DNA from 3 places in the Martelella sp. UBA3392 genome. Region 2 is predicted to be linked to each of the others. Evidence: predicted binding sites of a transcription regulator. Region 2 holds the regulator's gene; each other region holds the start of a gene.

Region 1 (4,092 bases), on a different contig from region 2:
GTTTTAGTTTCTTCCCTAACACCATGTTTCTTCGACACATAATTAACCTTAACAGCAATCTTCCACCCGGTGCCTTCCGGCGAGATCGCGGGGCCGCGTTTCACGGTGACGCGGCCCCGCCTCTTTGATTTTGCAAGGGCCGTCTTAGCGGTTCAGACCGGACAGGCTTTCGATCCGGAAGGCCAGGAACTGGGTCTTCTGTTCGGCGTTGAAATTGTTGTCCGAGGCCAGCAGCAGGAGCGGCATTCCGTCGTCCGATCGGCCGATCGTCATCGCCTCGATATTGTCCGGGGCAAGGCCGATGGCGCCGAGATCGAGGATCAGCGTCTTGGCCACCGGCACGATGGTTTCCTCGCTGTCGGCAAGCGAGGCGATGGCCGAAACATCGGTCGCGCCGTCGAGGTCGATCATGAAGATCCGGATGGTGAAGCCGCGGTTTTCGGCGAAGCTGCGCTCGGAAACCAGAAGACGGGTGTCGTCGAGCGGCATCATGTCGGAGAGGCCGTTGTCGTTCCATGCGCCGCCGTCGACCGGTGCGTGGGGAATCGGGTCGATCATGTAGATGTACTGCGCCATCGGCTCGCCGCTCTCGGCATCGTAGCGCACGATCCGGGTGGGGCTGGCAGTGGTGAGCGTCGAGGCGGGGCCGTCCTGATAGAGCGCTGCCTCATTGGCCACCAGCACGTCGCCTTCGGGCAGCACAGCAATGCTCTCGAAGGCATTGTTGTTACGGATACCGGTGGCATGGTCCTCGCTCGGCGCAAAGCCTTCCGGCAGGGTGAACGCGCGCACGAAATCGCCATCGGTCGACGTGATGCGCACGAACGGCGCGATCATCGCCTTGCCGTCGCCCTCGCTCGACCAGATCAGATTGTCGCCGAACAGGCGGATCTGCTCCGGGTCGACCGTCTTTTCCGCGAAGGACGATCCGTCCTTGTCCTTCAGCGTAACGGTCCGCACGACGGAGACATCCTGGATACCGTCGGGGCCGGATTTGATGCCGAGTTCGTAGAACCGGGCGGGAGCCTTCTGGGAACGGTCGTCGGAGATCGCGATGTAACGGTTGGTCTCCGCATCGTAATCGATCCCGGAAATGCCGCCTAACTCGACGCCGTCGACCATGGTGCCGGTATCGATGGCGAATTCACCGGCGAATGTCAGGCTGACTGGGGCGTCGCAGTCGTTGATCGGGCAATCGACGGCAATTGTCTTGCCGATATCGGCGGCATGGGCGCCTGCGGCAAGCACGGCGATAAGGGCAGTGGCGGAAAGCAGGGATTTCATGGCAGCACCTCGTGTGAGACGGCGGGAGTGTCCGTCATGGAGGTAGTGCCCTCGCTCGTTATCAGGCGTATGACACCGGCCCCGTGAGAACGTCTCCGGGCCGGCGCTCCTCGTCAGATATCCAGATTCTCCGCAAACGCCGCATTTTCCTGGATGAAGCGGAAGCGGGCTTCCGCCTTGGTGCCCATCAGATCTTCCACGGCGGCCTTGGTGCCTTCGAAATCGATCTCATCGATATCGACGCGCAGAAGCGTGCGCTTCTTCGGGTCCATCGTGGTTTCCTTGAGCTGGGCCGGCAGCATTTCGCCAAGCCCCTTGAAGCGGCTGATCTCGACCTTGCCGCGGCCTGAAAACATGGTCTTCATCAGCTCTTCGCGGTGGGCATCGTCGCGGGCGTAGGCTGTCTTGCCGCCCTGGGAGAGCTTGTAGAGCGGGGGGACCGCCAGATAGAGGTGGCCCTGGCGGATCAGCTCCGGCATCTCGGTATAGAAGAAGGTGATCAGCAGCGAGGCGATGTGCGCGCCGTCGACGTCCGCATCGGTCATGATCACGATGCGTTCATAGCGCAGGTCTTCCTCGCGGTACTTCGTCCGCGTACCGCAGCCGAGCGCCTGGATCAGGTCGGCAAGCAACTGGTTGGAGGTGAACTTGTCGCGCCCGGCGCTTGCCACGTTCAGGATCTTGCCCCGAAGCGGCAGGATCGCCTGATTGGAGCGGTTGCGCGCCTGCTTGGCGGAGCCGCCAGCCGAATCGCCCTCGACCAGAAACAGTTCTGCCCCGGCGGCGGTATTCTGCGAACAGTCGGCAAGCTTGCCGGGCAGGCGCAGTTTTTTCACCGCGGTCTTGCGGTTGACCTCGCGCTCCTTGCGCCGGCGCAGCCGCTCCTCGGAGCGCTCGACCACCCAGTCGAGCAGCTTTTCGGCTTCGGCGGGATTGGCGGAGAGATAAAGGTCGAAGGGGTCGCGGAGCGCGTTTTCGACGATCCTCTGCGCCTCGACGGTCGCCAGCCTGTCCTTGGTCTGGCCGACGAATTCCGGCTCGCGGATGAATACGGAGAGCATGCCGACGGCGGAGATCATCACGTCATCCGTGGTGATCTGCGCGCCGCGCTTGTTGCCGATCATCTCGGCATAGTTCTTCAGCCCGCGCATCAGCGCCTGGCGCAGGCCGGCCTCATGGGTGCCGCCCTCGGGTGTCGGGATGGTGTTGCAGTAGGAATGGACATTCGGGTCGCCGCCATACCAGGCCACCGCCCATTCGACAGCGCCATGGCCGCCGGTCTTCTCGTTCTTGCCGGCGAAAATCTCGCGGGTGACGGTGAAATCCTTGCCGATGGTGGCGGCGAGGTAATCCTTCAGCCCGCCGGGGAAATGGAACTCGGCCTTTTCCGGCAGGTCCTCCTTGCCTTCGACCAGCGAGGGATCGCACGACCAGCGGATCTTGACGCCGCCGAACAGGTAAGCCTTGGAGCGCGACATGCGGAAGATGCGGGCCGGATCGAATTTCGCGCGCGGCCCGAAGATTTCGGCATCGGGGTGAAAGCGGATCTTGGTGCCGCGCCGGTTCTGGGTCGGGCCGCAATCCTCGAGTTCGCCCTGCGGCACGCCGCGCGAGAAGGTAAGCCGGTAAAGCCGCCGGTCACGGGCAATCTCGACCTCCAGCACATCGGAGAGCGCGTTGACCACCGAGACGCCGACGCCGTGCAGGCCGCCGGAGGTCTCATAGGCCTTGCCGTCGAACTTGCCGCCGGCATGGAGCTTGGTCATGATCACTTCCAGCGTCGACTTGCCGGGCACCTGCGGATGGTTTTCCACCGGAATGCCGCGGCCATTGTCGGTAACCGTCAGGAAGCCCTCGGCGTCGAGATGGACGTCGATGAAATCGGCATGGCCGGCGACCGCCTCGTCCATGGAGTTGTCGATGACTTCCGCGAACAGATGATGCAGCGCCTTCTCGTCGGTGCCGCCGATATACATGCCCGGCCGCATGCGCACCGGCTCCAGCCCTTCGAGCACGCGGATCGAGGATGCGCCATAGTCGGCGTTTTCCACGGAAGCGGGCGCGGATTTCCTCGGCTTGCTGGCGCTTGAGCGCTCGGGCGGCGCTGTATCGGTTTCGGCCTTGCTGCCGCCAAGATCGGCGAAGAGGTCTTTGCTGTTGTCCATAGGGTCGGGCAGCCTGTAAAGATCGGTTTGCGCCATAATCGACGCTTTGCGGCGAATCACCCTGCTATTCTGGCAAAGTTTTGGTCGCGAAGCGATGCCGCGCCAAATTCTCGCTATAAGGGTGTGGATAGCATGGTGCGCCTTATAAAGCCGTGATTGCGCCTGCTGTCAAACTGCGGGCGGCAAAACGCCCTTTGACGGCGCGCGCAAAACGGACGACAAGGGAGAACCTTTGCCGGCCGGGCCGGCCTTGAAGCAATGAATGGGAGAAAGACGAAGATGACTGCCGCAATACGCCCCATGGTCGCCGGTAACTGGAAGATGAACGGAACCCGCGACTCGCTGGCTCAGATCCGGGCCATCGCCGAAGGGGTGAGCGGCGGGCTTGCCGACAAGGTCGACGCGTTGATCTGCCCGCCGGCCACGCTGCTTTACGTCGCGACCACGCTGACGGAAGACACGCGACTGCTGATCGGCGGCCAGGACTGCCATGAAAAGGCGCGCTCCGGGGCCCATACCGGCGATATCTCGGCGGAGATGATCAAGGACTGCCTCGCCACCCATGTCATCGTCGGCCATTCGGAGCGTCGCGCCGAGCACCATGAAACCAACCGCACCGTTTCCACCAAGGCGCGCGCGGCCT
Region 2 (4,092 bases):
CCGCCGCCGCTTCGAGCGGCGCTGGTAGAATGACCCTTGATGCGAAAAGAACAATGAGCGGAAACATGAACGAACAAACCTACAAGATGGTCGGCAAGGATGTTTCCGTCTATTACGGGCAGAAGCGGGCGCTGTTCGACGTCAACCTGAACATTCGCCAGAATGCCGTCACCGCGCTGATCGGCCCGTCGGGCTGCGGCAAGTCGACCTTTCTGCGCACGCTCAACCGAATGAACGACACGATCGACAATTGCCGGGTTACCGGCACGATCACGCTCGACGGCGAGGATATCTATACCTCCGGCATCGATGTGGTGGAGCTGCGCGCCCGCGTCGGCATGGTTTTCCAGAACCCGAACCCGTTTCCGAAGTCGATCTACGAGAACGTCGCCTACGGCCCGCGCATCCATGGCCTTGCCCGCCACCGTTCGGATTTCGACCGGATCGTGGAGACCAGCCTGCAGAAGGCGGGCCTGTTCAACGAGGTCAAGGACCGTCTGCAGGAACCCGGCACCAGCCTTTCCGGCGGCCAGCAGCAGCGGCTCTGCATCGCCCGCGCGATCGCCGTCAGCCCGGAAGTGATCCTGATGGACGAGCCGTGCTCGGCGCTCGACCCGATCGCGACCGCGCGGGTGGAGGAACTGATCAGCGAGTTGAAGCAGAACTACACCATCGTGATGGTGACCCATTCGATGCAGCAGGCGGCCCGCGTTTCCGAACGCACGGCGATGTTCCATCTCGGCTACATGGTCGAGGAGGACGACACCGACACGATTTTCACCAATCCCGCGGACCAGCGCACCCAGGACTACATCATGGGCCGGTTCGGTTAAGGAGACGCACAGATGGCACACTCGCATATCATATCGGCCTTCGACGAGGAGCTGAAATATCTCCAGCGCCGGATTTCCGAAATGGGCGGCATGGCGGAAGAGATGGTCTCGCAATCCGTCGTGGCGCTGGTCAACACCGATACCGAACTCGCCGAAAAGGTGATCGCCGAGGATCTGGCGCTGGACGAGGCCGAGCGCGAGGTCGGCGAAAAGGCGATCGTCACCATCGCGCGGCGCCAGCCGGTGGCGGCGGACCTGCGCGAGATCATGGGCGCGATCCGCATCGCCGCCGACCTCGAGCGCGTTGGCGACATGGCCAAGAACACCGCCAAGCGGGTGATCTCGGTGCAGGGCACCGGGGTTCCGCGCAAGCTCGCCCACGGCATCGAGCACCTGTCGGAACTGGCGCTGCTGCAGCTCAAGGAAGTGCTCGACGCCTACACCTCGCGCCAGGCCGACAAGGCCAATTCGATCCGCGAGCGCGACGAGGAGATCGACGCGATCTACACCTCGCTGTTCCGCGAGCTTCTGACCTACATGATGGAAGATCCGCGCAACATTACCACCTGCACGCATCTTCTGTTCTGCGCCAAGAACATCGAGCGCATCGGCGATCACGCCACCAATATTGCGGAAATGATCTACTACATCGCCACCGGCTCCCAGCCGCAGGGAGAACGCCCGAAGGACGACATGTCGCCCTCGGTCGGCTCCGGCGAGAGCAAGTCCTGAAACCATTTGACAGAGGCACGAGATGGTTCCGAAGATTGCAGTTGTCGAAGATGAAGAAGCGCTGAGCGTCCTGCTGCGCTACAACCTTGAATCGGAAGGCTACGAGGTCGAGACGATCGCGCGCGGCGACGAGGCCGAACTCAGGCTGCAGGAGCGGGTGCCGGACCTCCTGCTGCTCGACTGGATGTTGCCGGGCGTTTCCGGCATCGAGCTTTGCCGCAGGCTGCGGATGCGGCCGGAGACCGAACGCCTGCCGATCATCATGCTGACGGCGCGTGGCGAGGAAAGCGAGCGGGTGCGCGGTCTTGCGATCGGCGCCGACGATTATGTCGTCAAGCCGTTCTCGACGCCGGAACTGATGGCCCGCGTCAGGGCGATCCTGCGGCGGGCGCGGCCGGAAGTGCTTTCCAGCGTGCTCAAATGCGGCGATATCGAGCTTGACCGCGAGACCCACCGCGTTCACCGCAAGGCCAAGGAAGTCCGCCTCGGCCCGACCGAGTTCCGGCTGCTCGAATTCCTGATGACCTCGCCCGGAAGGGTGTTCTCCCGCTCCCAGCTTCTCGACGGTGTGTGGGGCCATGACATCTATGTCGACGAACGTACCGTCGACGTCCATGTCGGACGGCTGCGCAAGGCCCTCAACTTCTCGCAAATGCCCGACGTGATCCGCACCGTGCGTGGTGCCGGCTATTCGATGGAGGTGTAAGGGGCCGCATAGCACCGCCAATCTCCACCCTTGAGGGCGGAGATTGTGCGCCGGAGCGTCCATTGTACCGAAGTCCGGGCGATCCCGTGTTTTCGGCGACCGGGATCAGCGGACTTCGAAACCGCGGTAATTGTCGTCGCGGATGGCGTTCATTTCGGTCATGTAATTGCCCATGCCGCCCATGTACCACATCGATGTGCGGGGCTTGCCGGGAATGTTGGCGCCGTTGATCCAGCTGTCCGTCACTTCGAACAGCGTGCCGGCCATGCCTTCCTGGCACACCCGCACCCAGTCGTCCTGGGCCTCTCTCGTGGTCTCGATGATGCCGTTGCCTTGTTCGGCCTTCTCGATCAGGTCGCACAGGAAGTCGACCTGCCATTCATGCACCAGCGGCTGGCTGGTGAACGGGCTGAAGGGTCCGAATACCATCAGAAGGTTCGGGAAATCGGCGATCGTCATGCCGGCATAGGCGCGCGGACCGTTCTTCCAGGCATCCTTCAGCCGCACGCCGTTGCGCCCGATCGTGTCGATCTTCAGATAGTTGCCGGTCATTGCGTCGAAGCCGGTGGCCATGATCACCACGTCGAGCTCCAGTTCCTTGCCGCCGACGATCAGCCCGTTTTCGGTGTAGCGCTCGATCGGCTCCGCCTTGACGTCGTGGAGGGTGACATTGTCGCGATTATAGGTCTCGTAATAATTATCGGCGGCCAGCGGACGCTTGGCATAGTAGTCGCGTGGGGTCAGTTTGCGGGCGACTTCGGGGTCGGTGACGATGGCGTCGATCTTCGACTTGATGAAGTCTGTCGCCGTCTTGTTGGCCTCGGCGGTCACCGGAATATCGGAGAAGGTTTCGAGCAGGAAGCTGAAGCCATTGCCTTTTTTCCAGGCCTTTTCGTAGACGCGTTTGCGCTCTTCATTGTCGACCTCAAGCGCGGAAACGGTGCTTTCGTCAAAGCCGAAAACCGCCGCCGTGCTCAGCGCCCAGTCGCGGAAGCCGTGCGGATCGGCCTTGATCTTCTCGCGCGTCTCGGCCGGGAAGGGGCCGATGCCGAGCGGCACCACCCATTGCGCGGTGCGCTGCAGCACATGCAGATGGCCGACCTTGTCGGCGAGCGCGGTGATGATCTGGATGCCGGTCGAGCCGGTTCCGACCACGCCGACGCGCTTGCCCTCAAGGTCGGGCGCGGTGTCCGGCCATTTCGAGGCGAGTAGCACCTCGCCCTTGAACTTGTCCTGGTCGGGAAACTGCGGGGCATAGGAGGAGGAGAGAAGCCCCACGGCCTCGATCACATATTTTGCCTTCACGGTATCGCCGCCCGTGGTGGTCAGGAGCCAGCGGCCCTCGTCCTCTTTCCATTCGGCGCTGGCGATGCGGGTGTTGAAATGGATCGAGCGCTTCAGGGCGTGCTTGTCGGCGACCGCGTTCAGATAGTTCAGTACTTCAGGCTGCTTGGCATAGCGCTCCGACCATTCCCAGTTCTGGAACATGTCGAGGTCGAAGGAATAGGTGTAGACGGTCGATTCGGTATCGACCCGGCAGCCCGGATAGCGGTTCCAGTACCATGTGCCGCCGACGCCGCCGGCATCGTCGAAGGCTTCGGCCTTCATGCCGAGCACGTTGCGCGTCTTGTGCAGCGCGTAGAGCCCGCCGACGCCCGCGCCGATGATGGCGACATCGAGCTCAAGCTGTTTGTGCGATACCGCGTTCATTGTGAAACCTCCCATTCTCGTCAAATCTTGCGGCGGCAAGGCGCACGCCGGCCTTTATCTTTAAGCGGGTCGCGGAGCCGGCGCTTGGTCTTGTGCCTGTTTCTGCCGGCG
Region 3 (4,092 bases), on a different contig from region 2:
CACGAAGACCTGCCAGATCCATGCTTCGCCCGATGTAACTGGCTGGATCGCCGCGGCAATCATCTCGCCGGCGAGATAAAGCGCGTGAATGCGAAGCTGGTCGTTGCGGCCAAGCTTCTTGGCCGTGGGGAGCAGCGCTGCAAACCGGGACCGGTCTTCCGCGATGGTCGTCGTGAGCGCTGAAAGCTCGTCCAGCATCAGCGCGGTTTCGGATGGGTTGCGGGCGATGTGATAGCCGATCTTGCCGCGCGCATTCAGCGCTTCCCACTTTGTAAGATTCGCCTGCCAGGCCTCGCGCTCGCCGGGCGTCAGCGCGGCGCTGGCGGGATCGATCCGGCCCGACAAGGCGCGCCGGCGGCGGGCATGGGTCACCCGGAAGGCAAGGCCGCGGGCGGCGGCCACCGCGCGGGCGAAGCGCATGAACGCGCCATCGGCCAGGAGATGCGGAAACACGGCAATGCCCGGCAGGTTGACGAGCGAACCGGCAAGCGCTTCGAACAGCTGGTCGAGCGTTGCCATCGGGCGGTGGCGCGAGATCAGCGGCGCGTGATAGCCGATATCGCCGATCGCATGGGCGAGCAGATGCGAGCCGTTACCGCGCACCGAAAAGGTCATCAGCGCGGTGAGATTGTCATCGCCGTCGCCATCCTCCATCAGCGCGACCCTCAGCAGCGAGTGGCGCTCGCCGAGCGCCGGCAGCAGGAAGGCGGGGGTCTGGAAGATGTTGCGCTCGATCGCGGCTTCCGCCAGCCGGTCCATGGCCGGCTCCATATGGTCGGGGGCCTGCGAATAGAGCGAGAATTCGCCGCCGCTTCTGACCTCGAGGCGGATATCGGGAACCGCCTTGCCGGGCTGGACGACGGAAAGCTTGGATTTGAGGCGGGCCGGCGGGCGCTGGCCAAGGTCCTTGCGTATGATGCTCATGGCCGCGCCCCTTTCGGCCGGCGGCCGAAGCGCGATGCGCGCGGCATGTCCGGCGAGACGGGCAGCTGTGGGGGGCCTGAACGCATGGATACTGAACTCTTACAAACGCACTTAACAAGGGATAACCGGTTTCGGTTAACAAAGCGTTGGCCATGGCTGCGCGAAACCGGCCTTGCAATTTTGGCCGATACGGGCAGACTGTCTTGTAAGTGTCATGTTTGCGAAGCGGAGACGCCATGGCTGACAAGCCGGAAACGCAACGCGGCCGGGCTGCCGCCAACGCCAATGTGGTGGAGCTCAGCCAATATCGCGCCGGCCAGAAGGCCGAGCCCCTGCCGGTCACCTTCCACCGGCGCGAACTGGACGCGATCCTCTGGATCTACGGCCGCATGGTGGGCGAGGGCGAGTGGCGCGACTATGCGCTGGATCACCTGAAGGACAAGGCGGTGTTCTCGGTGTTCAAGCGCGCCGGCGAAATGCCGCTCTACCGGATCGAGAAAAACCCCAAACTCGCCGCCCGGCAGGGCGCCTTCTCGGTCACCAATACCGCCGGCATGGTGCTCAAGCGCGGCCACGACCTGAAACAGGTGCTGAAGGTCTTCGACCGGAACCTGAAGCTGGTCGAAAAATAGACCTGATGCCGCCCTTCGCTGGGCGTGGCCGGGGACGACATCCGCAAAAGGAATGGTCTTTCGAAAAAGAGCCGGATTGTGCTCTGGTCTTCAGGCTGCTGATAAACCCGTCCCTTTTGCGGACGTCATCCTCGGGCTTGACCCGAGGATCTAATCACCCCTCTATGCGAGCGGAGTCTGCGGTCAGTAAGGTGCAGTTCTTCCTGCCTTTTTTATACCCGGAACGCTTGTCGCGCGGGTAAGTGCTTAGACCCTCGGGTCAAGCCCGAGGGTGACGAAAGAGGGAGGGGCGGCTTTGTCAAAAAAAACAAGGCCGGGAGCGTGCCCCGGCCTCCTGTTCGCGGCAACGCCTCAGTGGGCGTCTTCCATTTCCTTTTCGGGCTCAGGCGACTTGGCGGCCTGCAGCTCCTGGACGGCCTTCTCCGGATCGGCGGGGAAGGCGTCGTCGGTGACCTTGCCTTCGAGCAGGTCGATCGCATATTTCAACTGCACGTCGTCCTCGGTCTCGCGCGGCACATAGGCAACCGAGCCGGAGCCCTCTTCGGTTTCCGCGTCACCCTGGATATGGCCGCGCAGCGCCGATTCGCCTTCCGGACGGATCAGTCCCTCGAGGTCTTCCGGCAGCACCTGCTCGACAACGATGTCGGGGCTGATGCCGGTGCCCTGGATCGAGGTGCCGGACGGAGTGTAGTAGAGCGCCGTCGTCAGCCGGAGCGAGCCTTCGGAACCGAGCGGAACGATGGTCTGGACCGAGCCCTTGCCGAAGGTGCGGGTGCCGACCAGCGTCGCCCGCTTCAGGTCCTGCAGCGCGCCGGCGACGATCTCGGATGCCGAGGCGGAGCCGCCATTGACGAGTACGACCAGCGGCTTGCCGTCGGTGAGATCGCCGGGACCGGCATCGAAGCGGCGGGTCTCGCTGGAATTGCGGCCGCGGGTGGAAACGACTTCGCCCTCGTCGAGGAAGGTGTCGGCCACGGCGACGGCCTGGTTCAGGAAGCCGCCCGGGTTGAGGCGGAGGTCGAGAATATAGCCCTTGAGCTGGTCCTCCGGCACTTCCTTCTTGATCTCGTCAATCGCCTCGACCAGGCTTTCGTCCAGCTTCTCGTTCATGAAGGTGGTCAGCCGGATATAGCCGATATTGTCGTTTTCGACGCGCCATTTGACCGACTGCACCGGAATGATGCCGCGCACGATCGTCATCTCGATCGGCTTGGCCACGCCGTCGCGGATGATGGTGACGTCGATCGGTTCGCCGACCTCGCCGCGCATGCGGTCGACCGCGTCGTTGAGCGACATGCCGCGCACGCTTTCGCCGTCGATCTCGACGATCTTGTCGCCGGCCAGCACGCCGGCATTGGAAGCGGGCGTGTCGTCGATGGGCGCAACCACCTTGACGACGTCATCCTCCATCGTCACCTCGATGCCAAGCCCGCCGAATTCGCCCTTCGACTGGTCGCGCATCTCCTCGGATTCCTCGGCCGTCATATAGCTCGAATGCGGATCGAGCCCGCTCAGCATGCCGTTGATCGCATCCTGGATCATCTTCTGTTCGTCGGGCGGCGAGACATACTGGCTGCGCACCCGTTCGAACACGTCGCCGAACAGCGACATTTCGCGGTAGGTCGAATCGTCGCCGGCCGCGCGCGCCGGTATGTCGGCCGAAACCAGAATGCCGGTCGCCGCGGCGCCCAGTGCGGCGCCTGCCAGCAGAAGCGTTGCCCTACGTATCATTGCGTGCCTTTCCATCAATATTGTCCACCCACCAGGGTTGAGAATCGACCGGCTTCCCATTGTGTCGGAACTCAATGTAGAGCGTCGGTCTGTCCGTTTCCAGCGCCATTGTCGCGGCGCTCGCGATCCGTCTCGTGCCCATCTCGGCCAGCGGCTCGCCCGAGAATATGAAATCGCCCTGGCGAACCTTGAGGTCATCCATGCCGGTCATGACGATATGGTACCCGTCGCCGACATTGAGGATGACCATCTCTCCGTAGCTTCTGAAGCGCCCGGCGTAAACCACCGTCGCGTCTGCGGGGGCGCTGACGAGCGCGCCGGGCCGCGCGGCAATGGTGATTCCGGTCGCCGTATGGCCCGTTCCGTCCGGATCGCCGTATCGGCGCATGGTTTCGCCCGAAACCGGCAGGATAAGGCGACCTTTCAGATCAGAGAATGGATATGCAGGCGTAATGCGGTTTTTATCGGGCGTTGACGAAAGCGCGCGCTGACGCGCCTCGATCTGCTGCGCCTCGGTCATCTGGCGGCGCTTTTCGGCTTCCTGTCGCGCCAGAAGGGCGGCGTTGCGGGCGGAGGTGATGTCGGTTTCCAGGCTGGAGATCAGGCCGTTGAGGTCGGTCGCGCGGGCTGCCAGTAGTTCGGCCTGGCGACGTTCCGCTTCGAGCTTTTCCGCGCTGGTCTCGCCGGCCTTTTCATTTTCGGCGATCAGCAGGTCCATGCGTCGGCTCTCCTCGGCAAGGCTGTCGAGATCGCCGGCAAGCCCGTCGCGGGCCTGCTGCTGTTCGGCCTTGACTGCCCGCAGCGA

What was found. The regulator PhoB, encoded in region 2, activates phosphate uptake and scavenging genes when phosphate is short. The targets are predictions, from matches to a motif close to TGTCATNNANCTGTCAT.
Region 1: a site for PhoB is predicted at 1,343-1,359, ahead of B4E36_RS01580 (esterase-like activity of phytase family protein). Genes of this name have one in related genera too.
Region 3: a site for PhoB is predicted at 1,124-1,140, ahead of B4E36_RS00675 (DUF2794 domain-containing protein). Genes of this name have one in related genera too.

Annotation. Positions count from the first base shown of each region.
Region 1 covers NZ_DEPM01000018.1:17,492-21,583, reverse strand. Annotated here, with positions in the region: gene B4E36_RS01580 (esterase-like activity of phytase family protein) at 145-1,284, opposite strand; gene parE (DNA topoisomerase IV subunit B) at 1,398-3,449, opposite strand; gene tpiA (triose-phosphate isomerase) at 3,729-4,092, shown strand, end outside.
Region 2 covers NZ_DEPM01000245.1:19,306-23,397, forward strand. Annotated here, with positions in the region: gene pstB (phosphate ABC transporter ATP-binding protein PstB) at 30-833, shown strand; gene phoU (phosphate signaling complex protein PhoU) at 846-1,565, shown strand; gene phoB (phosphate regulon transcriptional regulator PhoB) at 1,588-2,271, shown strand; gene B4E36_RS19585 (NAD(P)/FAD-dependent oxidoreductase) at 2,377-3,981, opposite strand.
Region 3 covers NZ_DEPM01000005.1:38,316-42,407, reverse strand. Annotated here, with positions in the region: gene B4E36_RS00680 (GNAT family N-acetyltransferase) at 1-924, opposite strand, end outside; gene B4E36_RS00675 (DUF2794 domain-containing protein) at 1,161-1,556, shown strand; gene B4E36_RS00670 (S41 family peptidase) at 1,908-3,287, opposite strand; gene B4E36_RS00665 (murein hydrolase activator EnvC family protein) at 3,277-4,092, opposite strand, start outside.